2 regions of the Streptomyces sp. NPDC059564 genome follow, and region 1 is predicted to be linked to the other one. Evidence: riboswitches for the same ligand, from Rfam matches in the RefSeq annotation. Region 1 holds a riboswitch; the other holds the start of a gene.
What was found. Region 1 has a riboswitch for glycine ahead of gcvT (glycine cleavage system aminomethyltransferase GcvT). Riboswitches for the same ligand answer to the same signal wherever they lie in the genome.
Positions count from the first base shown of each region.

Region 2: it holds a riboswitch for glycine, as region 1 does, so the genes downstream of both, gcvP (aminomethyl-transferring glycine dehydrogenase) here and gcvT (glycine cleavage system aminomethyltransferase GcvT) in region 1, are expected to answer to the same signal.

Region 1 covers NZ_JBHWBP010000290.1:506-8,975, reverse strand. The annotation lists gene ACFV0Q_RS32135 (ABC transporter substrate-binding protein) at 1-1,041, opposite strand, end outside; gene ACFV0Q_RS32130 (ABC transporter permease) at 1,083-2,075, opposite strand; gene ACFV0Q_RS32125 (enhanced serine sensitivity protein SseB C-terminal domain-containing protein) at 2,733-3,473, opposite strand; gene ACFV0Q_RS32120 (enhanced serine sensitivity protein SseB) at 3,530-4,264, opposite strand; gene ACFV0Q_RS32115 (AAA family ATPase) at 4,308-5,006, opposite strand; glycine riboswitch at 5,176-5,279, shown strand; gene gcvT (glycine cleavage system aminomethyltransferase GcvT) at 5,465-6,580, shown strand; gene gcvH (glycine cleavage system protein GcvH) at 6,693-7,076, shown strand; gene glyA (serine hydroxymethyltransferase) at 7,094-8,350, shown strand.
Region 2 covers NZ_JBHWBP010000121.1:860-18,421, reverse strand. The annotation lists gene ACFV0Q_RS21080 (DMT family transporter) at 1-628, opposite strand, end outside; gene ACFV0Q_RS21075 (SRPBCC family protein) at 800-1,228, shown strand; gene ACFV0Q_RS21070 (PadR family transcriptional regulator) at 1,310-1,924, opposite strand; gene ACFV0Q_RS21065 (hypothetical protein) at 2,177-2,932, shown strand; gene ACFV0Q_RS21060 (PhzF family phenazine biosynthesis protein) at 3,006-3,827, shown strand; gene ACFV0Q_RS21055 (CPBP family intramembrane glutamic endopeptidase) at 3,836-4,636, opposite strand; gene ACFV0Q_RS21050 (glutamate-cysteine ligase family protein) at 4,724-6,259, opposite strand; gene ACFV0Q_RS21045 (hypothetical protein) at 6,752-7,372, shown strand; gene ACFV0Q_RS21040 (DUF5999 family protein) at 7,666-7,854, shown strand; gene gcvP (aminomethyl-transferring glycine dehydrogenase) at 7,951-10,836, opposite strand; glycine riboswitch at 11,034-11,132, opposite strand; gene ACFV0Q_RS21030 (PRC-barrel domain-containing protein) at 11,220-11,609, shown strand; gene ACFV0Q_RS21025 (DNA polymerase IV) at 11,606-13,045, opposite strand; gene ACFV0Q_RS21020 (MerR family transcriptional regulator) at 13,102-13,749, opposite strand; gene ACFV0Q_RS21015 (bifunctional nuclease family protein) at 13,963-14,436, opposite strand; gene ACFV0Q_RS21010 (MerR family transcriptional regulator) at 14,500-15,264, opposite strand; gene ACFV0Q_RS21005 (FHA domain-containing protein) at 15,309-16,253, opposite strand; gene ACFV0Q_RS21000 (DUF881 domain-containing protein) at 16,336-17,127, opposite strand; gene ACFV0Q_RS20995 (small basic family protein) at 17,133-17,465, opposite strand; gene ACFV0Q_RS20990 (DUF881 domain-containing protein) at 17,462-17,562, opposite strand, start outside.

The DNA.
Region 1 (8,470 bases):
GCACTCGATGTTGTCGAACGGGGCGACCGTCTGCGGGAAGGCGAAGTAGCGGATGTAGCCCGTGTAGGGGTTGTCCGCGTTCTTCTTGAGGTTCGTGTCCTTGAGGATCTTGTTCTTCGCGGCCTGCTGGACACCCGTGCCGTCGACGGCGAGGTCGATGTCGCCGGAGAGCAGGCGCTGGTCCATGTCGTCCGGGTTGGTGGTGACCGTGAAGGAGACCTTGTCCGGCAGACCCTTGCGGATCGTGTCGGTGGCCGGGTCCCAGTTCTCGTTGCGGACGAAGACCGCACCCTTGCCGGAGGCGAAGGACTCCACCTTGTAAGGACCGGTGGCGACCGGCTTGTTGGTGTAGGAGGCACCCGCGTCCTTGCCCACCGGGACCGGCGAGGAGGACGGCATGGCCAGCAGGTACTTGAAGTCGGAGTTGGCGCTCGCCAGGTTGAAGACCACGGTGTGGTCGTCCGGCGTCTCGACGGACTTCAGGCCCATCTTGTTCGGGTCGGTGTCCTTGTAGGGACCCGGGTACTTCTGGCCCTGGTCGAGCAGGTCGATCAGGTACGTCGGACCGCCGGACAGCACGTCCTGCGCGAAGACGCGCTCGATGCCGTACTTGAAGTCCTTGGCGGTGATCGGCGTGCCGTCCTCGAACTTCACCCCGTCCTTGATCTTGACGGTGTACGTCTTGCCGTCGTTGCTCAGCACCGGCTCGCCCGCGGCGAGGTCCGGAACCAGCTTGGTGCCGGCGGCACCGGGCTTGCTGTCGTACGCGTACAGCTGCCGGATGTAGAGGCGCTGCAGGTTCCACACGAAGCCGTAGTAGGCGCGCGCCGGGTCGAGGAAGTCGACGTCCTGCGGGGACCAGAGCTTGAGCTCGCCGCCCTTGGCGTCGGACGCGTTGACCACGGCGGCGGTGGCGCCGCTGTAGCCCTTGTCGCCCTTGTCGTCGCCATCGGCCTTCTTGTCGTTGCCACCGCACGCGGCGGTCAGCGACAGGGCGGCGATCACGGCGGTGATCGCGAGTGCCTGCTTTCTGCGGATCACGGTTGTCCAACCTCCATAGGTGGGTGAATCGAAGAAGCGGTTCAGCTGCCCTTGGGGTCGAGTGCGTCGCGCAGCCCGTCCCCGAAGAGGTTGAACGCCAGGACGGTGATGAAGATCGTGATACCCGGGACCACCATGTACATGGGGTCGTCCTGGTAGATGGGGACGGCGTCGGAGAGCATCTTTCCCCACGAGGCGGTGGGCGGCTTGACGCCGGCGCCCAGGAAGCTGAGGGCCGCTTCCGTCAGGATGTTGGTCGGAATGATCAGCGTCGAGTAGACGAGGATCGGCGCGATCAGGTTGGGCAGCAGCTCCTTGATCAGGATGTAGCCGCGGCCCGCGCCGAGGCTGCGTGCGGCCTCGACGTACTCGCGTTCACGCAGGGAGATCGTCTGTCCTCGGACGATGCGGCCGATGTACGGCCAGCCGAAGAAGCCGATGACGACGATCAGCACGCCCATCCTGACTCCCGAACCCTCGAACCCCCAGAGGGAGTTGGGGACGACGGAGACCAGGGCGATGGTGAACAGCAGCTGCGGGAAGGCCAGCAGCAGGTCCATCACGCGGCTGATGACGGCGTCCACCCAGCCGCCGAGGAAGCCGGCCAGCGCGCCGAGGAGGCTGCCGAGGACGACCGAGACGAAGGCCGCCAGGAAGGCGACGACCAGCGAGATGCGGGCGCCGTAGAGGATGCGGCTGAACACGTCGCGCCCGTTGGTCGGTTCGACGCCCAGCAGGAAGTCGGAACTTACGCCGCCGAAGGAGCCGATCGGCGTGCCCAGGTCCGGGTCGATCATGTCCTCGTGGAACTCGTTGGGCGGGTGGCCCAGCAGGCTCACGATCTGCGGCGCGAAGACCGCCACCAGGATCAGGAGGATCACGACCACGCCGCCCGTCAGCGCGACCTTGTCGCGCTTGAGCCGCATCCAGGCGATGCGGCCGGGCGAGCGGCCTTCGATGGCCTTGGCAGGGACGTCGGCTACGGACACGGGTGCGGATGTCTCCGCGCTCGCGTCGTGCAGTGGTGCCGTCATCGTGGTGGGGACCCCTCTCGGCCGACGGGTGGCCGGCCCATGCCCGCCGCTGTGGCGGCGTTGGTGCGGAGTGGCGCTCGGAGTGCTCGGGACACGTGGAACGCGTGCGAAGTGCGGTGGGAACTGCGGTGTGATGCGAACTGCCGTGCGAACTGTCGTGCGAAGTGCCGTACGGGGTGCGGAGCGGAATGCGGTGCAGCCTGAGTGCGGGAAGTGCAGGAAGTGCAGGAAGTGCCGTGTGAAACATCAAGCGAAGTCCACGTGCCGAACCGCGTCCTGAGAGGACTGACCGGCTCTTGGGTGGGGAGTCTTCATCGGGCGCTCGACCAGCCGCCAGACCCGCAGGTGAATGGATGCGCAAACGTGATCTGACACCCGGGTTCCCGTTATCCGGACTCCGCTCACGGCTCAGCGGAGCAAGACCGTCCGTTCGGTACGCAAACGGACATGGCGCCCAACTCATCGGAGGAGTGCGCCAATTGGACGCCCATCACGGGTGATATCCGGACAAGCGGAAGGCCGCCGGGAACCGTGGTTCCCGACGGCCGGAGGTCTCTCGCCGATGCCCGTCCCAGGCCCCGGGCGGGGCCGCGCGACTCCCTGTAGGCGGGTCGGCACTCGGCCTGACCTGGCCCGGGGAGGAGGTGCCGCGGGTGTCTAGTAGGCCGCGGCCTGGCCCTCGCGGTCGTAGAACGGGCGGGTCTGCGCCCGCAGCCACATCGCGACCGGATCGTGCTCGTCGGCCAGCGCGACCGTGCACACCGGCACCCCTTCGGGCACCGCCCCGACCGACTGCCGCATCATCTCCCGTACGGATTCCAGCGCGGGCGCGGAGGCGTCGTACAGGTCGAGCCCCACCGCGAGGTACGCCGACCCGAGCGCGGGCTGCACCCAGGCGCGGCGCAGCGAGCGCACGGCGGGCGTGCGGTGCGCGTGCTGGGTGAGCAGCCCGTAGAACTGCGGGAGCTCCAGGGCCGGCTCGGACAGCCGCAGCGGCCCCGCGGGCATGCGGTCCAGGCCGGTGGCGACGCGGCGCAGGTCGGCCCAGGGCACGCCGAGGCCGCCGCCCCGCTCGTGCGGGTTGACCCACAGGCCCCAGCGGTCCGGGTAGAGGGCGCGGGCGATGTCCCGGCCGGTGACCACCTCGTAGCCCCGGTTCCAGCCGCTGGCGGCCAGCTCCTGCGGCGAGGTCACGCAGGGCGCGTACCCGAGGCCCTCGACCTCCATGCCGCCGTACTGCGCGTCCGGCGAGCCGGACTGCCCCTGCCACAGCAGCATCCACAGCCGGCCCTCGGCGAGGGCGTGCAGGAATGACTCGTATCCCTCATAGCGCCCGGGAGTCACCTGGCGCAGCATGTGCTCGACCTGCCCGGCCGCGGCCGTGCCTGACGCACTCACCCGGTACCCCTCTTCGTCCGCCCGTCGTCCACCCGTACCAACCAGCTTAAGCGGCGCTAGGGAAGGTAGAAGGGGCGTACGCGCTCACGAATCCAGTCCGTGACCGGGTCCTCGGCCGCGTCCAGGAGGATCAGCTGCACGGGCCAGGGCGCCGGTACGCGGGCCAGGGCCCGGCCGAGGGCGGCCAGCGGGGCGTCCCGGGCCGTGGGATCCCATCCCGCCAGCCGGACACCGATGTAGAGCTGCGGGGGTCCGGCCTCGACGCTGGCGAGGCAGCGGTGGGCGGCGGCGACCACGCCGGTGGCGCGGAACTCCTCGGAGGCGGCGGCGAGGAAGTCGACGGGGTCCTCCTGCCAGTCGGGCTCGAAGAGCCGGACGCGGGCGCCGGTGGCGGGGCCGTCGAGGGGGGTCCGTCCGGCGCGGCAGAGCTCCGCGACGGCGGCCGGGGGCAGCGGGACGCCGACGGCCCCTTCGGGGTTCACGGCGATGCCGAGCTGCGGGGGCAGGCCGCGGGCGAACTCGACGGCGGGGGCGACCGCGAAGTCCATGGCGGGGCCGGCGCCGAAGCGGAACTGGGCCTCCGAGCTGTAGACGGGGACGTACGCCTCCGCGTCGATCAGCATCGTGGGGAGGTCGAGGGCGGCGTGGTCGGGGCCGCCGCCGTGCGGGAGCGGCACCCAGACCTGGCTGCGGGCGAGCACCTCGAGGATCCGCGGGCCGGCGTCGGCCTGGCCGAGGGCCGCCCCGAGGACCTGTTCCAACTCGTTCGCCGGCCAGCCGCTGCCCTGCATGTTCCCCTGCCTCCGTAAGGCTCCGCCCGATGTCGCCCCGAGGCTACCGCCCCGTCCCCGCCTCCCCGCCCGCGAGGAACGCGATGCGGGTCACGGCGGCGGCCGAGCGGCGGTCCAGGAGGGTCGCGGAGGCGCAGCCGGCGGGGAGGCGGCCGGCTTCGGCGTCGCGCAGGAGCCGGCCCACCGCGCCCCGGTGGCGGGCGAAGGCGTACGCCGAGACGCGGCGCCCCCGGGCCGCCTGCCCGGACAGGGCCTCCTCGGCGGTGGTGTCGAGCAGCAGGAGGTGCAGCGAGCCGCCCCGGCGCCGGGCGGCGGCGGCCAGCAGCCCCCGTACCCACACCTGGGTGCCGCAGTCGTGGACCACCACGGACGCCCCGGAGCGCAGCCGCCGCCAGAGCCCCCAGTAGTGCGCGGCCCGCACCAGCGGCCGGTACACCGCGTACGGCAGCGCGCCCGGCATCCGGCGCTCCCAGCGCTCGCGGGCGTCCTGGGAGTCGATGCCGCCGCCCTCCGCGGCGCGCTTGATCAAGGTGCTCTTGCCGCCGCCGGGCAGGCCCGACACCACCACGATGTCCCCGGCCGGGAACCCGAGGCGGTGGGGCCCGCGCACCGCGCCGCCGCGCAGGTCGCACACCGGCCGCCCCGCCGGCCGCGACCGCGCGCTCCGCTGGGCCGGGAGCCCGTCGACCGTGCCCGTCGTCGTTCCCGTCGTCGTCAGCGCTCCGAATCTCCGCACGGTGATCGTCTCCCCCCGAATCGGGCCGCCAGGACCCCTGCCCACTGAGTGTAAAGAGACGGTAATCCGGGGGTCCCGGTTCCGGTCCGTCCGTTCTTCAGGGCCCCACTGCCCGCTCTCCAGCGACCCGTGCAATGATGTGCGCCATCTGGACACCAACTGCATACCGGCCGCTTGAATCCGCGCGGGAGAGTCCCGGCACGCCGCGAGGCCGTGCCCGGGCGCCGAAGGAGCAAGTACCTCCCTTGAATCTCTCAGGCCCCGTACCGCGTGGATGAGGCAGATCTGAAAAGCGAGCCGCGACGCGTCCGTCCCCGACGGCCGCCGCGTGCTCCACCCAAGGTGCAAGCCCAGGGCGTCCCGTCCTTCGTACGGGGAACTCTCGGCGAACCTCTCAGGTTCCGATGACAGATGGGGAGGATCGTCCTCGTCATGTCATGCCCTGGGACCCGGGAGCCACACCCATGAGCACTGCCCCCCGCCTGACCGCGCTCGACGCGCTGCACCGCCTCCTCGGTGCGACCATGACCGACTTCGCGGGCTGGGACATGCCGCTGCGCTACGCCAGTGAGCGCGACGAGCACAACGCCGTGCGCACCAAGGCCGGCCTGTTCGACCTGTCCCACATGGGCGAGATCACCCTGACCGGCCCCGAGGCCGTCAAGGTGCTGGACTACGCGCTGGTCGGCAACATCTCCACCGTCGGCGTCGGCCGCGCCCGCTACACGCACATCTGTCAGGAGGACGGCGGGATCCTGGACGACCTGATCGTCTACCGCCTGGGCGAGACCGAGTTCATGGTCGTCGCCAACGCCTCCAACGCGCAGGTCGTGCTGGACGCGATCACCGAGCGGGCCGCCGGCTTCGACGCCGAGGTCCGCGACGACCGCGACGCCTACGCGCTGATCGCCGTGCAGGGCCCCGAGTCCCCCGGCATCCTGAAGTCGCTGACCGACGCCGACCTGGACGGCCTGAAGTACTACGCGGGCCTGCCGGGCACCGTCGCGGGCGTGCCCGCGCTGATCGCGCGCACCGGCTACACCGGCGAGGACGGCTTCGAGCTGTTCGTCTCCCCCGGGCACGCGGTGGAGCTGTGGCAGGCGCTGACCAAGGCGGGCGAGGGCGTCGGCCTGGTGCCGGCCGGCCTGTCCTGCCGGGACACGCTGCGCCTGGAGGCGGGCATGCCGCTGTACGGGCACGAGCTGACCACCGCCCTGACCCCGTTCGACGCGGGCCTGGGCCGGGTCGTGAAGTTCGAGAAGGAGGGGGACTTCGTCGGCCGCGCCGCGCTGGAGGCCGCCGCCGAGCGCGCCGCGACGAACCCGCCGCGCAAGCTGGTCGGTCTGATCGCCGAGGGCCGCCGCGTCCCGCGCGCCGGTTTCCCCGTCGTCGCCGACGGCCAGGTCATCGGCGAGGTCACCTCGGGCGCCCCGTCCCCGACGCTCGGCAAGCCGATCGCGATGGCGTACGTCGACGCGGCGCACGCCGCGCCCGGCACCTCCGGCGTCGGCGTGGACATTCGCGGTACGCATGAGGCGTACGAGGTCGTGGCGCTGCCGTTCTACAAGCGGCAGAAGTAGTCACCACCGCCGTACGGCCGGCCGTGCGGCGGTGTTCCGGCGCCCCGGCGCCCGTCTCAGTACCCGAGACCACTGTTCACATCCACTCCCCCGCATCCAGGAGAATCAGGTCATGAGCAACCCCCAGCAGCTGCGTTACACCAAGGAGCACGAGTGGCTGTCGGACGCCGTGGACGGCGTCGCGACGATCGGCATCACGGAGTTCGCGGCCAACGCGCTCGGTGACGTCGTCTACGCCCAGCTCCCCGCGGTCGGCGAGACCGTCACCGAGGGCGAGACCTGTGGCGAGCTGGAGTCGACCAAGTCGGTCAGCGACCTGTACTCCCCCGTCTCCGGCGAGGTCGTCGAGGCCAACCAGGACGTCGTGGACGACCCGTCGCTGGTGAACTCCGCCCCGTTCGAGGGTGGCTGGCTGTTCAAGGTGCGCATCTCGGACGAGCCGACGGACGTGCTCTCCGCCGAGGAGTACGCCGCGCTCACCCACTCCGACAACTGACACCCCAGGGGATCCTGATGTCCGTTCTGAACACCCCGCTCCACGAGCTCGACCCGGACGTGGCCGCCGCGGTCGACGCCGAACTCGTGCGCCAGCAGTCGACCCTGGAAATGATCGCGTCGGAGAACTTCGCTCCGGTCGCCGTCATGGAGGCCCAGGGCTCGGTCCTGACCAACAAGTACGCCGAGGGCTACCCCGGCCGCCGCTACTACGGCGGCTGCGAGCACGTCGACGTGGTCGAGCAGATCGCGATCGACCGCATCAAGGCGCTGTTCGGCGCCGAGGCCGCGAACGTCCAGCCGCACTCCGGTGCGCAGGCCAACGCCGCCGCGATGTTCGCGCTGCTGAAGCCGGGCGACACGATCATGGGCCTGAGCCTGGCCCACGGTGGTCACCTGACCCACGGCATGAAGATCAACTTCTCCGGCAAGCTCTACAACGTGGTCCCGTACCACGTCGACGAGTCGGGCCAGGTCGACATGGCCGAGGTCGAGCGCCTCGCCAAGGAGTCCAAGCCGCAGCTGATCGTCGCGGGCTGGTCCGCCTACCCGCGCCAGCTGGACTTCGCCGCCTTCCGCCGCATCGCGGACGAGGTCGGCGCGTACCTGATGGTCGACATGGCGCACTTCGCGGGCCTGGTGGCCGCGGGTCTGCACCCGAACCCGGTGCCGCACGCCCACGTCGTCACCACCACCACGCACAAGACCCTCGGCGGTCCGCGCGGCGGTGTCATCCTGTCGACGCAGGAGCTGGCCAAGAAGATCAACTCCGCGGTCTTCCCGGGCCAGCAGGGTGGTCCGCTGGAGCACGTGATCGCCGCCAAGGCCGTGTCCTTCAAGGTCGCCGCCTCGGAGGAGTTCAAGGAGCGCCAGGTCCGCACCCTGGAGGGCGCGAAGATCATCGCCGAGCGCCTGATCCAGCCGGACGTCACCGAGGCGGGCGTCTCCGTCCTCTCCGGCGGCACCGACGTGCACCTGGTCCTGGTGGACCTGCGCAACTCCGAGCTGGACGGCCAGCAGGCCGAGGACCGCCTCCACGAGATCGGCATCACGGTCAACCGGAACGCGATCCCGAACGACCCGCGTCCGCCGATGGTCACCTCGGGCCTGCGCATCGGTACGCCGGCGCTCGCCACCCGCGGTTTCGGCGCCGAGGACTTCACCGAGGTCGCGGAGATCATCGCCGCGGCCCTGAAGCCCGTCTTCGACGCCGACGACCTCAAGGCGCGCGTCTCCGCGCTCGCCGCGAAGTTCCCGCTGTACCCGACGCTGTAACGGGCCAGACGGAGGGCCCGGCCGTGTTTTCCACAGGGCCGGGCCCTTTTCGTACCGCGAGGACGGCCTCGTACCCGACCGGCCCCATCGCGGTCGGGGCCGTCCGCCGCACCGGGCCCG
Region 2 (17,562 bases), on a different contig from region 1:
GCACGCCCCAGTCCATCCGCCAGGGCCGCGCGATCACGGTCATGACCACGGCCCCGACGAGCATCCCGTACGCGATCACGCCCATCGGGTCGGGCACGTCGTCGCCGTCGGTGCCCTGGTCGGCGAAGACGAAGTAGAAGGCCTGGCAGCAGGCGGCGGCGAGGCCCAGCAGCACCCCGAGCGGGTCCAGGCTCAGCCCGGACCAGATCTCGACCACGCAGGCCAGCCCCACGACGGCCACCGCGGCGCCGGCCGCGGCCGCCCGGGTCACCGGCTTGCGCTGCACGAAGCGGATCCAGCCGAGCAGCAGCGCCGGGCCCAGGTACTCCAGCAGCAGGGCCACGCCGACCGGGATCCGGGACAGGGAGGCGAAGTAGAAGGCCTGGACGCCCGCCACGGCGACCAGCCCGAAACCGGCGAGCAGCAGGGGCCTGCGCCGCACCAGATCACGGTGCCGCCAGGCCAGCGGGGACAGCACCAGCGCCGCCCCGGCCACCCTCAGCCACACCACGTGCAGCGGGTCCAGACCCGCCTCGATCAGCGGCTTCGCCGCCACACCCGAACCACCGAACGCACACGCCGAGACCAGGGCGAGGCCCAGTCCGGCGTTCTTTCCTGACGCTTGCATCGGGCCATCATGGCAGGGCGGGTCAGGAGCGTCACACCGGTGACGCCTGTTGAGACGGGCCCGGCGCCGGGCCGCCCGAAGACCCCCGGATCTGACAGGTCGTCAGTATTGAATGTTCCGCCCGCCAGGACTACGTTCCGCCGCACGAACCCGACGAGAAGGGGTGGACGCATGGCTGAAGTCACCGCGGAATCACGCATCGAGGCGCCCGCCGCGAAGCTCTGGGCCCAGCTGACCGACTGGGACGCGTACGGCCAGTGGAGCATGACCCACACCAACTTCCCGAAGGGCGGTCCCGAGACCCTCGCGGTCGGGTCCACCTTCGCCGAGAACATGAAGATGATGGGCTTCCCGGCCGAGGTCCTGTGGACCGTCTCGGAACTGGAGGACCAGCGCGTCTTCGCGATCACCGGCAAGGGCCCGATGGGCGTGGCCGTACTGACCCGCTACACCCTGATCCCCGACGGCGGGGCCACCACGGTCCGCATCGACGGCGAGTTCACGGGCGCCGCCGTGTCCCTGATGGCGGGCAAGCTCAAGGACTCCGCGACCGCCGCGCTGAACGAGTCGCTCCGCAAACTGGCCGGCCTGGTCGCCTGACCCCCGCCACACGAACGGCGCGCCCCGCGAGAGAGCTCGCGGGGCGCGCCGTGTGCGTGCCGGGAGGTCCGGCGGCCGGACTCAGTGCTCGTCGGCCAGGATCAGGTACAGCTTCTTGCGGGCGTCGTTGATGACCGCGAGGGCCTTCTCCCGCTGCTCGGGCGAGCCGGTCTTGAAGACCTGCCCGAAGGCTTCCATCAGGCCGACGCCGGCGGTCCGCACCTCGTGCATCGCCTCGAAGTCGAAGCCGCGCCCGGCATCCGCCCAGGGGGCGTCCGGACCCGACTCGGCCTCGGTGCGGCCCGCGTCGGTGAGCGTGAACAGCTTCTTGCCGCCCTCGCTCGCACTGGTGATGAGCCCCTCGTCCTCGAGCAGCTGCAGGGTCGGGTACACCGAGCCCGGGCTGGGCTTCCAGGCCCCGCCGCTGCGCTCGCCGATCTCCTGGATCATCTCGTAGCCGTGCATCGGCCGGTCGGCGAGCAGCGCCAGGATGGAGGCGCGCACGTCACCGCGCCGCGCCCGGCCCCGGGGGCCACCCCGTCCGCCGCGCCCGCCGAAGGGCCCGCCGCCGAAGGGCGGCCCGAACGGCCCGAAGGCGGCACGCCGCCCCTGGAACTCCTCCCGACGGTCCGGCCCGCAGTGGCCGTGACCCCGTCCGTGCTCATGTCCGTGCTCGTGCTGTCCACGTGAACGCATCACTGCGCTCCTTTCGTCATCGTTCGTCATCGCTTGTCTTGCGGTTGTCGTGTTCGACTCCTTCACTATCGCTGACCCATCGCGATGCGTCAACGATATATCGGAACCTATCTCAGACTGGCGAGCGTAATGGACACTTTCGGGTGGATCCGGGCGGGAACCTCCTGACGAGGGGCGTACGCACGTGCTGTGCTGGCCCCGCTCCTCGCGACACGGGGCGCGGTACGGGGCACCGAAGAGAAAGGGACTTTCGTGCACCACAAGGGACGCGTCGGAACATGGCTCGCCGCCACCCTCAGCGCCGCCGCGCTGCTGCTCGTACCGGGACCGGCCGGCGCCGACGCCCACGCCGACCACCTCCGGCCGCTGGCCGGCGACATCCTCAACCTGCACCAGTGCGTGTACGCACCCACTCCGGGAGTCGACTACCTCACCACGGTGGTGCCGCGGAGCGGCGACAACCGGTTCGCGGCCGGAACGAACACCGCCGCCGCACCGGACCGGGACCTGTCCTGTGGCGCGGGCGACGGGAACTTCACCGCGATCCGCCCCTGGGCGTCCTTCCAGTCACTGGACCTGAGCTCCGGGCGGTACCTCAACCTGCACCAGTGCGTGTACTACTCCGAGCTCCAGCACGACCACCTCACCGTGGTGGTCTCGCGCGGGGGCGGCGACTGGGGCACCGGGACCAACGTCTCCAACACCCCCGACACCACGGTCGAGTGCGGCCCCGGCCGCGGCCTCTACTCCCTCGTCCCCCTGCTGTCCGACGTCATCGCCCTGGACCTCGGCGCCGGGCGCTACGTGAACCTCCAGCAGTGCCAGTACTACGCCGGCAGCCTCGCCGACCACTTCACCACGGTGGTGCCGACGCGCCGCGACGGCCGTTTCACGACCGGGACCAAGGTCTCCAACACCGCCGCCGCGGCCCCGGCCTGCGGCCGCGGCGACGGGAACTTCAACCTCGTCCCCCTCCTGTCCGGCACCACGGCCCTCTCCCGCACCTGACCGTTCGGACCAAGGCCAGTCATCCCGGATTGGCCTTGGTCCGCGTCCGGCCGGGCCCCCTACCGTCGGATCCATGCGCATCCGAATCGTCGACGCCTTCACCGACCGCCCCTTCCACGGCAACCCCGCCGGAGTCCTCCTCCTCGACGGGGCCTTCCCCCCGGACGCCTGGCTCCAGCAGGTCGCGGCCGAGGTCAACCTCTCCGAGACCGCGTTCGCGCTGCCCCTGCCGCCCGGCGGCGACGCCGACTGGGCGCTGCGCTGGTTCACCCCGGCCGGCGAGGTCGACATGTGCGGGCACGCCACCCTGGCGACCGCCCACGTACTGCACGAGCACGGTCTCGCCGAGGGCCCGGTCCGCTTCGGCGCGCGCTGCGGGATCCTCACGGCCGAGATCGGCGAGGACGGCGCGATCACCCTGGACTTCCCGACCTCGTCCCTGACGCCCGTCGAGCCGGCCCCCGAGGTGGCCGAGGCCCTGGGCGGCCCCGCGGTCCTGTCGGTCCACGACACCGCCGCCCACATCGGCGACCTCCTGGTGGAGCTGGCCGACGAGCGGACCGTACGGGAACTCGCGCCCGATCTCGCCGCCCTGCGCGAGCGGTCCCGCCGCGGGGTGATCGTCACCGCGCCCGCCGAGGACCCCTCCCGCGGCTACGACTTCGTCTCCCGCGGCTTCTTCCCGCTCCACGGCATCGACGAGGACCCGGTGACCGGCAGCGCCCACACCGCCCTCGCCCCGTTCTGGGGAGCCCGCCTGGGCCGCACCCGGATGACCGGCCTGCAGGGCGGCGCCCGCCAGGGCCTGGTCCGGGTCACGCTCGCGGGCGAACGCACCCAGCTGACCGGCCGCGCGGTCACCGTGATCGACGGCGAGCTGCTCACCACCCCCTGAGGCAGGGGCTACGGGGTGGGCAGCCAGCCCACCTTCCCCGCGAGCAGCGCGTACCCGCCGAAGGCCACGATGTCGAGCAGCGCGTGCGCGACGACCAGCGGCCCGACCCGGCCCCAGCGGCGGTAGGCCAGCACGAAGACGGCGCCCATCACCATGTTGCCGATGAGCCCGCCGATGCCCTGGTACAGGTGGTACGAGCCGCGCAGCACGGAGCTGGCCAGCAGCGCGGCCGTCGGCGACCAGCCCAGCTGGCCGAGCCGGCGCAGCAGGTAGGCCAGCACGATGACCTCCTCCACCACGGCGTTCTGCACCGCGGAGAGGATCAGCACCGGGAACTTCCACCACACGTCGGGCAGCGCCTCCGGCACCACCGTCAGGTTGAAGCCGGAGGCCCGGGCCCCCAGGTAGAAGGCCAGTCCCGCGCTCCCGATCCCGGCGGCGACCAGCGCGCCCCGGGCCAGGTCCCACCCCGGACGGGTCCGGTCGAAGCCCAGGACGCGCAGCCCGGGCGCGCCCTCCCGGGTCAGCAGGTGCGCGACCAGCAGGACGGGCACCAGCGCGGAGGCGATCCCGAACAGCTGCCAGGCCAGGTCCAGCCAGGGCCGTCCGGGCGCGTACGAGCCGTTGAGCGTGGCGGCCTGGTCCTTGAGGCCGCCGGGTTTCGTCAGCGAGCCGATGAAGCTGATCAGCGCCGAGACGCCGCTCGCGCCCAGCGACAGCGCGAGCACGAGCAGCGTCTCGGTCCTCAGCAGACCCCGCCGCCCGTCCTCGAGCGGCTCCACGACCACCGGCTCCGGCTCCGCCCGCACGACCGACTCCCGTCCTGCCGACCCACGGCGGCATCCTGTTGCGACCACCCCATACTGCCTCCTCGGTGGCCGGACCGGATCGGCGGCTCAGCGCCGGGCCGCCGCGGTGGCGTCCACCTCCTCCTCCGCCGGCCCGACCGGCCAGGTGTGCACGGGGTCGCCCCGGTGCATCAGCTGGCTGTAGCGCCGGGTGGTGGCCGCCAGGGCGGCGTCCCGTTCCAGCCCGCCGGCGAGCGCCCGGTGGTAGGTGTCCACCTGCCACGTGGCGCCGTTCACCCGGCGCCGGCAGCGCTCCTCGATGATCCCGAGGTAGTGGTCGCGGTCGGCGGGCTCGATGCCCCAGGCGTCCAGCCCGGCCGCGGCCATGGGCAGCAGCTCGTCCAGCACCAGCCGCACCGCGGGCACGCTCACCAGCCCGCCGGCCCGGCCCCGGCGCGGCCAGCGGATCCGCGCGTCGATCCCGTACCGGCAGGCCGCGTCGAAGTTGGCCTCCGCCTCCGCGAACGGCAGCCGGGTCCACACCGGGCGCGGCTCGTCCGCGAGGGTCCGTACGAGCCCGTAGTAGAACGCGGCGTTGGCGACGACGTCGGCCACCGTCGGCCCGGCCGGCAGCACCCGGTTCTCCACCCGCAGGTGCGGCACCCCGTCGGCGACCCCGTACACGGGCCGGTTCCACCGGTAGACGGTGCCGTTGTGCAGCACCAGCTCCTGGAGGCTCGGCACCCCGCCCTCGGCGAGCACCCGCAGCGGCTCCTCCGCGTCGCAGATCGGCAGCAGGGAGGGGAAGAAACGGACGTTCTCGGCGAACAGTTCGTACGCCGAGTCCACCCATCGCTCCCCGAACCAGGTGCGCGGCCTCACCCCCTGCGCCTGGAGCTCGGGCGGCCGGGTGTCGGTGGCCTGGGTGAACAGCGGCGGACGCGACTCGCGCCACAGCTCCCGTCCGAACAGGAACGGCGAGTTGGCGCCCACCGCTATCTGTACGGCGGTCACCGCCTGCGCCGCGTTCCACACGTCCGCGAACCGGCCGGGAGTGACCTGCAGGTGCAGCTGTACGGAGGTACAGGCGGCCTCCGGCACGATCGACCCGGTGCTCCAGGTCAGCCGCTCGACCCCGTCGATGTCGAGTGTGAAGTCCTCGCCGCGCATCATCAGGATCTGCTCGTTGAGCAGCGAGTACCGGTCCACGGCGGACAGGTTGGCCAGCGCCAGGTCGGCGCGGGAGATCGTCGGCAGGATTCCGATCATCACCACCCCCGCGTCGATCTCGGCGGCCTGCCGGTGGGCATAGTGCAGCCCCGCGCTCAGTTCTTCGGCGAGCTGGTCGAATACCCGGCCGCCGAGCCGGTGCGGGAGTACGTTCACCTCCAGATTGAACATTCCGAGTTCCGTCTGGAAATCGGGGCTCGCTATCCGCTCCAGTACCTGTGCATTCACCATGCGCGGCAAACCGTCGGCACCCGCGAGATTCAACTCGATCTCCAGCCCCATCATGTTCTTGGGCCGATCGAACCTCTTCTCGGCCAGAAGCCGCTCCAGTCCCTCCAGGCACTCGTGAAGCTTCCTCCGATACCGATGCCGATCGGACAGGTCGAATCCGCCTGCCACGACCTTCTCCCCCATCGAATCGTCCCTCCTCGAGTGCCCCCGCCCGGAGCACCCGAGCGCGCGTAAGGTCGATGATGCCCATCCGCGTGATCGATAACTCCGCGCGGGGCGGTCTGGCGGGGAGCGCGCGCCGGTATGGCCAGATGGGCGCTTCGGCACATTCACCTGGCAACACGTCGTATGCAAATTCCGCGTCGACTGTGCCGATTCCCGATTACCGGCGCTTTCCAGCCGAGCCCCCGTCGGGTAACCTCCGAGGTCAGCGCGGCCCGTTCGCGTGCAACCGGCATGAATACCATGTCAGCGGGACCGGTAAGCACCTTGTCGGCAATAGCCGGGACAGGTAGCCGAAACACTGCGTGAACACATGTCGTATAAACTCCGCAAACGAGGCAGAGAGTTGGCGCGCGGCCATTGCCCCTCAGCCCCCCTCTGGCCCCAGAATGCGACAGCGCCGTCCGCACCTTCCCCCGCACCACAGGTCTCCCAAGTGAGAGGCGACCCACCATGCCGCTGCATGTTCCCCCGGCTCCCGCGCCCGCCCTGCGCAGCGTCCTCGCGGCACTCGGTTCTCCCACCGCCGTCCACGAGGCGCACACCCCGTCCCTGCGCGCGATCCAGGGGCCGCTGACCGCCGAACTCCCGCTTCCGGTGCACGTGCTCGACCGGCTCAACGTGTCCGGTCTCGCCGCCGGCGGCCGCCCGCCCCGCACCCGGCTGACCGGCTGGCGGTTCCTGATCCGCAGCGGCGACCGCTTCGTCGCCGCGGCCGACACCCGGCTGACCCCGGACGGCTGGGCCTTCTCCCACTTCTTCGAGGGGCCCTACGTCGCCGCCACCGAACGCGCCCTGCGCCAGGCCGAGTCGCTCGGCAAGGGCTACCAGCCGCGTCTGCTGTCCGTACCGGAGCTGTACATGCTGACCCTGTGGCTGCACGGGGCGGTCGGCGCCGACGCCTCCGCCGGCCTGCCCGCCGCCTCCGACCTGCTGGTTCCGCTGGCACCGGCCCCGCCGGGGATCGCCGCGTACCGGCCGCACCCCGTCTCGGAGCTGCTGCCCGTACTGACCCACCGGCTGACTCCGCCGGCCCCACCCGTACCGCCCTCGCTGGCCGCGCCAGCGGCCTGACCGGCGGTCCGCCGGTGGCCTGTTCGGCTTGGTCCGTGTGACCCATACGGCCTAGTCCGCTCGGGCCACTCCCGAACCATCCGAAATGACAGGGGAGTTGGCCTGAACCGCCCGCACGGGTGATGCGTCTTCATTCCATGAGGACAGCTGCCGGGAAATACCTGCGAAGCAGCCGTCGTGGGGGAAGACTGAGGACATCCTCCCCGCAGGTGCGGGGACGACCCAGGGGGACGGCCATGAATCACGCATCGAGCCGTAGCGAACAGACCACACCGCAGCGAAAGAACGCATCCATGTGCCAGCACCAGCCTGCCTGCCCGTCATCAGAGTCCGCAGACCGGGAGGCTGCCCGCCCGGTGGCCAACCACCCGGAACAGGGCTGGAGCCTGCTGTGCAACGGCGTCCTGCTGTTCGAGGACACCGGTGAACTGCTGCCCGACGGGCAGATCATCGCCCCGCACCGCCCGCTCGCGGCGGCCTAGGCGACCACGTACGGAGCACGGACGCGAAAGACGAAAGAGAAGGGGCCGGTCACGGAGCTCGCGCTCCGGACCGGCCCCTTCACCGCGTCACGGGACTCAGTTGTCGTACTCGTCCAGCGGCGGGCAGGAGCAGACCAGGTTCCGGTCGCCGAAGGCACCGTCGATCCGGCGCACCGGCGGCCAGTACTTCTCCGCGGCCGTGACGCCGCTCGGGAAGACGGCCTCGTCCCGGCTGTACGGGTGGTTCCACTCGCCGCCCAGCGCCGCCGCCGTGTGCGGGGAGTTGGCCAGCGGGTTGTCGTCCACCGGCCACTCGCCGCCCGCGACCCGCTCGATCTCGGCGCGGATGGCGATCATGGCGTCGCAGAAGCGGTCGATCTCGACGAGGTCCTCGGACTCCGTCGGCTCGATCATCAGCGTGCCGGCCACCGGGAAGGACATGGTCGGCGCGTGGAAGCCGTAGTCGATCAGACGCTTGGCGATGTCGTCGACGCTCACGCCCGTGGCCTTCGACAGCGGACGCAGGTCGATGATGCACTCGTGGGCGACCAGGTTGCCCGGACCGGTGTAGAGCACCGGGTAGTGCGGCTCCAGGCGCTTGGCGATGTAGTTGGCGCCCAGCACCGCCACCTGGGTGGCGCGCTTGAGGCCCTCGCCACCCATCAGGCGGACGTACGACCAGGAGATCGGCAGGATGCCCGCCGAGCCCCACGGAGCGGCCGAGATCGGACCGACGCCCGTCTCCGGGCCGGCGGTGGGCTGGAGCGGGTGGTTCGGCAGGAACGGGGCCAGGTGCGCCCGGACACCGACCGGACCGACGCCCGGACCGCCGCCGCCGTGCGGGATGCAGAAGGTCTTGTGCAGGTTCAGGTGCGAGACGTCGCCGCCGAAGTGACCCGGCTTGGCCAGGCCCACCAGGGCGTTCAGGTTGGCGCCGTCGACGTAGACCTGGCCGCCGGCCTCGTGCACCTGGGCGCAGATGTCGGCGACGTGCTCCTCGAACACACCGTGCGTGGACGGGTACGTGATCATCAGCACGGCGAGCTGCTCGCGGTACTGCTCGATCTTGGCGCGCAGGTCGGCCGCGTCCACCTCGCCGTCGTCGGCGGTCTTGACGACGACCACCTTCATGCCGGCCATCACGGCGCTCGCCGCGTTGGTGCCGTGCGCGGACGACGGGATGAGGCAGATGGTGCGCTGCTCGTCGCCGTTCGCCCGGTGGTAGGCGCGCACGGCCAGCAGGCCGGCGAGCTCACCCTGGGAGCCGGCGTTCGGCTGGATCGAGACCTTGTCGTATCCGGTGACCTCGCAGAGACGTTCCTCCAGCTCGGTGATGAGCGTGAGGTAGCCCTCCGCCTGCTCCACCGGGGCGAACGGGTGCAGCTGGCCGAACTCGGGCCAGGTCACCGGCTCCATCTCGGTGGTCGCGTTGAGCTTCATGGTGCAGGAGCCCAGCGGGATCATGCCGCGGTCCAGCGCGTAGTCCTTGTCCGAGAGCTTGCGCAGGTAGCGCAGCATCGCGGTCTCGGAACGGTGCTGGTGGAAGACCGGGTGGCCCAGGTACGCGTCCGAGCGCAGCAGGCCCTCGGGCAGCGTGTCGGCGGTGACCCCGTCCAGGGCCTCGATGTCCGCGGTGACGCCGAAGGCGGCCCAGACGGCGTCGAGGTCGGCGCGCAGGGTGGTCTCGTCACAGGCGACGGAGACGTGGTCGGCGTCGACCTGGAAGAGGTTGACCCCGCCCTCGCGGGCCGCGGCGACGACCTCGGCGGCCTTGCCGGGCACCCGGGCGGTGACCGTGTCGAAGAAGGAGCCGTGCACCAGCTCGACCCCGCCGGCCGTCAGGCCCGCGGCGAGGAGGGAGGCGTAGCGGTGGGTGCGGCGGGCGATCGTGCGCAGCCCGTCCGGGCCGTGGTAGACGGCGTACATGCCGGCCATGACGGCGAGCAGCACCTGCGCGGTACAGATGTTGCTCGTGGCCTTCTCGCGGCGGATGTGCTGCTCGCGGGTCTGCAGGGCCAGGCGGTACGCCTTGTTGCCGTCCGCGTCCACGGAGACGCCGACGAGACGGCCGGGCAGCGAGCGGGCGTGCTGCTGCTGGACGGCCATGTAACCGGCGTGCGGTCCGCCGAAGCCCATCGGGACGCCGAAGCGCTGGGTGGTGCCCACCGCGATGTCGGCGCCCAGCTCGCCCGGGGAGGTCAGCAGGGTCAGCGCGAGCAGGTCGGCGGAGACGGTGACGATGGCACCGAGCTCGTGGGCCTGCTCGATGACCGGCTTGATCGCGCGCACCGCGCCGGAGGCGCCCGGGTACTGGAGCAGCACGCCGAAGACGCCGCGCTCGGCGATCTCGGCCGGGATGCCGTCCGACAGGTCGGCGACGACGACCTCGACCCCGACGGGCTCGGCGCGGGTCTCGATCACGGCGATGGTCTGCGGCAGCGCGTCGGCGTCGATCAGGAACACGCCGCCCTTGACCTTGCCCACGCGGCGGGCCAGGGACATGGCCTCGGCGGCGGCGGTGCCCTCGTCGAGCAGGGAGGCACCGGAGGTCGGCAGGCCGGTCAGGTCCGCGACGACGGTCTGGAAGTTCAGCAGCGCCTCGAGGCGGCCCTGCGAGATCTCCGGCTGGTACGGGGTGTACGCCGTGTACCAGGCGGGGTTCTCCATGACGTTGCGCAGGATCACCGGCGGCGTGAAGGTGCCGTAGTAGCCGAGGCCGATCATCGACGACAGCACCTGGTTGCGGTCCGCCAGCGAGCGCAGCTCGGCCAGCACCTCGGCCTCGGTGCGCGCCTCGGGCAGGTTCAGCGCCTCGGCGGTCTTGATCACATCCGGTACCGCGGCGGCGGTGAGCTCGTCGAGGGAGCCGTAGCCCACCTGGGCGAGCATCTTGGCCTGCGCCTCGGCGTCCGGGCCGATGTGGCGCTGCTCGAAGGGGATGCCTCGCTCCAGCTGGGAGAGCGGAATGCGGTTGGCGGTCATGACGGAGGCCTCCTGGTCGTATGACCTGCGAGGGGCACCACGGCGCGGGCACCCGGACGGCCTCCCCCTCTGTCATCTCAACCTGAGAGCTTCACCGGGCCTCACGGGGGTCGCCCCTGAGATCCGGCTTTCACCGTCGGTGAGGAGAGGGACCGGTACTGCGTGCCCGGTACCCGCCCCTGCTTTCCAGAGTGGCCTCACCACGTGCGGTACGTATGCCTGAGAGATTCCGGGGAGGATTTGCTCCTTCGGCGCCTCCGTCGAACTCATTCGGAGGACTCTCCCGCACAGGGTCAACAGCCATCACCCAGCCTACCAGCGAGGATCTCGACCCTCCCTCGAGTGGCCCTCTCTTCGAATATGCACTTTTGTAGTCATTACGGATGAGTTCATCACTGCGACCGTACGGAGGGACCGTGCAGACCGATATCGATCCGCGCAGCCTGATCGGCCGCAAGGCGTTCGACCGCAACGGCGCCAAGATCGGCACCGTGGACGAGGTCTACCTCGACGACGCCACGGGCGTGCCGGAATGGGCAGCCGTCCGGACCGGCCTCTTCGGGCGGGACGCCTTCGTCCCCCTGGAGCCCAGCGAGGTGGTGGACGAGACCCTGCGGGTGCCCTTCGAGCGCTCCCTGATCAAGGACGCCCCCGATTTCGGAGTCGGCCGCCACCTCTCCCCCGAACAGGAGCTGCAGCTCTACCACCACTACGGCCTGGACGTCACGCTGCCCTCCGACTTCCACCGCCCGCCGCCGGAGAAGCAGGCCTAGCCCTCCTGCGGTCCCTCCGCCGCCCCTACGAGGGGCAGCGGATCGGAGGCCTCCAGTTCGGGGTCGTCCACCCGGAAGGTGCGCACCCGCCCGGGCGGCGATCCGGGCCGCTCGAAGCGGACGGTGACCCGCCCGACCCCGCTGCCCTGCACCCACCCGGGCCCGTACACCGCGTGCCGTACGTCGCTCCCCGCCGCCCAGTGCCGTACGGGAGCGGCGTCCGGCTCCCCCGGCGCCACGAGGGCCTCCACGGCCCCGGCGGCCGCACCGGCCCCGTGAGCCTCACCAGCCTCTTCCACCCCGTCCGGCGCGATGGCCCCTCCACCCGCATCCCCCTCCGCACCGTCCCCCTCCGCCCCGGCGCCGAGCGCCTGGGCGAACAGGTCCTCCTGAGTGTAGTCCGCGAGCCCGGTCACGCCGACCCCCAGGAGCCGCACTCCGCCGGTGGTGTCCACGCCCTCCAGCAGCCGCGCCGCGGCCTCCCGCACCACGGAGGGGTCGTCGGTCGGGCCGCGCAGGGTCTCGGACCGGGTCAGGGTGGAGAAGTCGTACCGCCGCACCTTCAGGACGATGGTCCTCCCCGAGTGCCCGGAGGCCCGCAGCCGCCCGACGCACCGGTCGGCGAGCCGCTGCACCTCGTACCGGATCCGGACCCGGTCGTGCAGGTCCACGTCGAAGGTGTCCTCCACGGACACCGATTTCGCGTCCCGCTCGGCGACCACGGGCCGGTCGTCCAGCCCGAGCGCCATCCGGTAGAGGCCGAGCCCGTGCGCCCGGCCCACCATGCGGACCAGCTCGTCCTCGCCCGCCTCGGCCAGCTCCCCGACGGTGGTGATCCCGGCCCGCCGCAGGTGCTCCCCGGTGGCCGGTCCCACCCCGGGCAGGGTCCGCACCGGCATCGGCGCGAGCAGTTCCCGTTCCGACCCGGGTTCGATCAGCAGCAGCCCGTCCGGCTTGGCCTCCTCCGAGGCGATCTTCGCGAGCATCTTGGAGCCGGCCAGCCCCACCGACCCGCTGAGCCCGGTGGCGGCCGTGATGTCGGCCCGCAGCCGCTCCCCCGCGGCCCGGGCGCCGGCCGCGTCGAAGGCCGTGCCGCCCGCCTCCAGGTCCACGAAGGCCTCGTCCAGACTGAGCGGCTCCACCAGCGGCGACAGCTCGCGCAGCAGGCCCATGACGAGGTCGCTGACCTCCCGGTAGAGGCTGAAGCGGGGGATCAGGTAGGCGCCGTTCGGGCAGAGCCGGCGGGCCTGGGCGGTCGGCATCGCCGAATGCACCCCGAAGCGCCGGGCCTCGTAGGAGGCGGTGGCCACCACCCCGCGCGGTCCGAGCCCCCCGACGATGACGGCCTTGCCCCGCAGGCTCGGCTTCGACGCCTGCTCGACCGAGGCGTAGAAGGCGTCCATGTCCAGGTGCAGGATGGTCGGGGCGGCTCTCACCGCACCGATGCTGCCCTACGCCACTGACAACGCGGTGACGGTGGCGTCCGCGCCGGTCAGACGGCCCGGTTCCGGCGCGCGGCCAGCTCGTCGGCGGGGTTGTGGCCCACCAGGGTCTCCCCCGTGTCCACCCGCTCCCCGTGCAGCTGCGACAGCGCGTTCTCCACGTCGCGCCAGACCACGCCCACGGCGATGCCGAAGACGCCCTGACCGCCCTCCATCAGGCTCACCACCTGGTCCGGAGAGGTGCACTCGTACACGGTCGCGCCGTCGCTCATCAGCGTCATCCGTCCGAGGTCGGAAAAGCCCCGGTCACGCAGGTGCTGGACGGCGGTGCGGATGTTCTGCAGCGCCACCCCGGTGTCCAGGAAGCGCTTGACGATCTTGAGGACCACCACGTCCCGGAAGCTGTAGAGCCGCTGCGTGCCCGACCCGTACGCGGGCCGCACGCTGGGCTCCACCAGCCCGGTCCGCGCCCAGTAGTCGAGCTGCCGGTACGTGATCCCGGCGGCGGCGCACGCCGTCGGTCCCCGGTAGCCGACCTGCTCGGGTGCCGGGTCGTCGCTCACCGGTCCGACCGGCGTCGACGCCGGCTGACGGTGCGGGGAACCCGCGGAACCCGCCGCGCCGCCGTGCAGCGGGTACGGCCCACCATCACTCCGTGCGGGGGTGCCCCCGGTCGTACCGTCGCCCGTGATCCTCACGCCGACCCTCCGTCCTTGACCTGCCACCTTGAAGGTAGGCAGTGACCAGGGGTGCGTCAACGATCGCCACACTCGGCACGCCGAGTGATAATCACCCTGAGAGTGGTTTCCCGTACCCCATTGCGGGGAAAGGCTACTCGAATGGGCTGAAAGAACCCGGTGGGTGACGCGGCCCGCGTTTCGCCGCTGCCGCGGCTCCTCGCGTCCCGGCCCTCACTGCGGGCCGGTGCCGAAGTCCTCGGGTGAGATCTGGTCGAGGAACTCGCGGAACTTCTCCACCTCGTCCTCCTGCTCGTCGGGAATGGCGATTCCGGCGTCGTCCAGCACGCCGTCACTGCCGTAGATCGGCGTCCCCGTGCGCAGGGCCAGCGCTATGGCATCGGATGGCCTCGCGCTCACCTCGACCCCGCTGGCGAAGACCAGCTCCGCGTAGAAGACGCCCTCCCGCAGATCCGTGATCCGGACCTCGGTGAGCTCCTCACCGACCGCTTCCAGCACGTCCTTGAACAGGTCGTGCGTCAGCGGCCGGGCAGGGGCCATCCCCTGCTGCGCGAAGGCAATGGCGGTCGCCTCCCCAGGACCGATCCAGATGGGGAGGTACCGGTCGCCTCCCACTTCACGCAGGAGCACGATCGGTTGGTTGGAGGGCATTTCCACCCGGACACCCACAACGTCGAGCTCGTTCACACAGCAACCCTAGGACCTGCCCGGCCGGTTTGGGTAGTCGGGGCCCTTCTCGGGCCGGTCCGGTCAGTGCAGACGGACGCCGAGAGCCGTCTGTACGAGGGCCTCGTGGAGCCGTACGGAGAGTCCCGCGAGCTCTTTCATCGTCGCCTCGGCGTGCGCCCGGGTCTGCGGGTTGCGGTGGCGGCGCAACGGGGATACGACCTGTTCCACCAGACCGGCCTCCCGGTCCGCGGCGGCCTTCATGGCACGCAGGTGGCGCGGCTCCAGCCCGAACCGGCCGAGATCCGCGATCAGGCGGGCCACGGTGACGGTTTCGGCGTCGAACCCACCGCCCGGCACCTCGGAGATGAGCCCGTACGACTCCCATTCGACGAGCTGCACCTCGTCCACCTCGGCGGCGGCGATCAGCTCGGCGCGGTCCACCCGGGCCACGGTGGGCCGCTCCCGACCCACCTCCCCGTACAGGGCGGCGGGACCGGCCGGATCCACCGACTCCCCGTGCGCCGTGGGCCCGGGGATGCGGATCTGCTCGCCGCGGTCGAGGGCGTCGAGCTGCTCGCGGATGACCTTGAGCGGCAGGTAGTGGTCACGCTGGAGGCGCAGGATGCGGCCGAGCCGCTCCACGTCGCCGGTGCTGAACTTGCGGTATCCCGAAGGTGTGCGCACGGGCTCGACGAGCCCCTCCGCCTCCAGGAAACGGATCTTCGAAATGGTGACTTCGGGGAACTCGTCGCGCAGCGTGGTCAGCACCGTGCCGATGCTCACCAGCCGCCCGGCGCTGCCGGCGGTGCCGTTCTTCGGGACACCGCCGGTCGGGGTACGCAGCATGGGACCTTCCCTCGGAGTCCCCCGGACGGAATCCGGGGGAGGGATCAGACGCCCCGCAGGCTCGCGTAGAAGACCAGCCGGTACTTGCCGATCTGCACCTCGTCGCCGTTGTGCAGGGCGACGGAGTCGATCGGCTCACGGTTCACGTACGTGCCGTTGAGGCTGCCCACGTCGGAGACGGTGAAGCCGCCTTCCTGGCCCCTGCGGAACTCGACATGGAGCCGGGAGACGGTGACGTCGTCCAGGAAGATGTCGCTCTGCGGGTGCCGGCCTGCCGTGGTCAGCTCGCCGTCCAGCAGGAAGCGGCTGCCGGAGTTGGGTCCGCGCCGCACGATCAGCAGGGCGGAACCGGACGGCAGCGCTTCCACCGCGGCCTGGGCCTCGGGGGACAGCGAGGACGACACGTGCGCTTGTCCGGACACCTCGGCCTCGTAGGCCTCCAGGCCCGAGATCGAGATGGTGGACGTGGTCTCCGAGGCACGCTCCGGCGTCAGACCCGCCCGCAGCGGCGCCCCGCAGTTGGAGCAGAAGCGGCTCGCCGCATCACTGCGGTGCCCACACCTGCTGCAAATCTGCTCGGCCGACATGGACGGCTCCTCGCGCCGCGGCTGCCCCGCGGAGGCGTTGGTGGCATACGGGTCGGGCGCAAACCCTGCACCCGCACTTGAGGTTGATGGTTCACCGAAACCTATGCCTCCGGAACCGGCAGGGTCAACAGCCGACGCGCCCTGCGCGCCCGAAATGTCACCCGGGCCGGCCACCTCGTCGCGGAAGAGCGGCCGGTCGCCCTGCCCTTCCACGTCGCCGTGCCCCGCACGGTGCCGTGCCGGACCGCTTTCCTCGCGGTTCTTCTTGCCGAACAACTTCTCAAACAACTTCACGGGCGATTCCCCTTGACCGAAACAGACCCGCCCGTGGGGCAGGACGAACTCTGCATGCACACACCTGCCGACCCGGACATTCTCACAACGTCCGTAACCACCAGACAGTTTCCACCACGCACCGCGACTTCCGTGCGTCGACCCCCCGCAGGCATCCGCCCACGTGAGCCTGTCCACATTCCGCCCCGCGTCACGACGATGACGACCGAGCGTAGTCAGGCTGCTTCGCAGCCCGCAAGGCATCCACGATGATCTTCGCCGACCGTGTGACGGCGACCGTGGCCTGTTCCTTCTCCATGGTCTGCACGACACCACCGGGGATGTTGAGCGCCGGCTCCAGATCCTGTGGCTTGCCGATCACCCTGAACTCATAGGGCTGTGTGATCTTCTTACCGTCGATCGAGACCCCTCCGCCCTCGTCCGAGAAGTACGAGCCCGCCACGACGCGCACGCCGTTGATCTGGATCGCCTCGGCCCCGGCCGCCCTCAGCTCCTGCAGCGTGTCCAGCAGCTGGTCGGAGCGCACCTGGCCCTTGGTGTCGGTGATCCGCAGCGTGATCCCCGGCCCCTGCGCAGCCACGGTACCGGCCAGGATGCCCAGTTGGCGCTCCTTCTCCACCGTCTGGCGACGCGCCTCCTCCGCCTGGTTCGAGCTGCTCTCCAGCTCCTTGCGCTGGTCCTCCAGCTTCTGCTTCTCGTCCTCCAGGCGCTTGGTCCGCCCGTCCAGCTCGTCGAGGATCCGTACGAGGTCCTCCTGACGGGCACCGCGCAGCGGCGCGCTGGAGTCGCTGTTGGACCGTACCTGGATCGCGAGCCCGAGCCCCAGCACGAACAGGAGCAGCGCGACGATCAGTTGGGCCCGGCTGACCCGCGGCGGCCACAGACCGGCCGCCAGACGCTGCCTCCCGGTCTCCTGCGACTCGGTGGGCAGCGGCCGCTCCGGGACGTTCGGCTCCTCGGGCGGGGTGTCGTCCGCGCTCATCGGCCTCACGCCCGGAAGACGTGCCGGCGGATGGCCGCGGCGTTGGAGAAGATCCGGATGCCGAGGACGACGACCACGCCCGTCGACAGCTGCGCGCCGACGCCCAGCTTGTCACCGAGGAAGACGATCAGCGCGGCCACGACCACGTTCGACAGGAACGACACCACGAAGACCTTGTCCACGAAGATGCCGTCCAGCATCGCGCGCAGGCCGCCGAACACCGCGTCCAGCGCGGCCACCACGGCGATCGGCAGATAAGGCTCCACCACGGCCGGCACTTCGGGGCGGACGAGAAGTCCGACCACCACTCCGGCCACGAGGCCCAGTACCGCGATCACGATGCACCCTTCTTCGGCTCTACTGCTGTAGCTGTGTGGACGGTCAGGCTCGACGCGGCCGGCAGCTTCACCGCGTCCATGGCGGACAGGGTGTAGC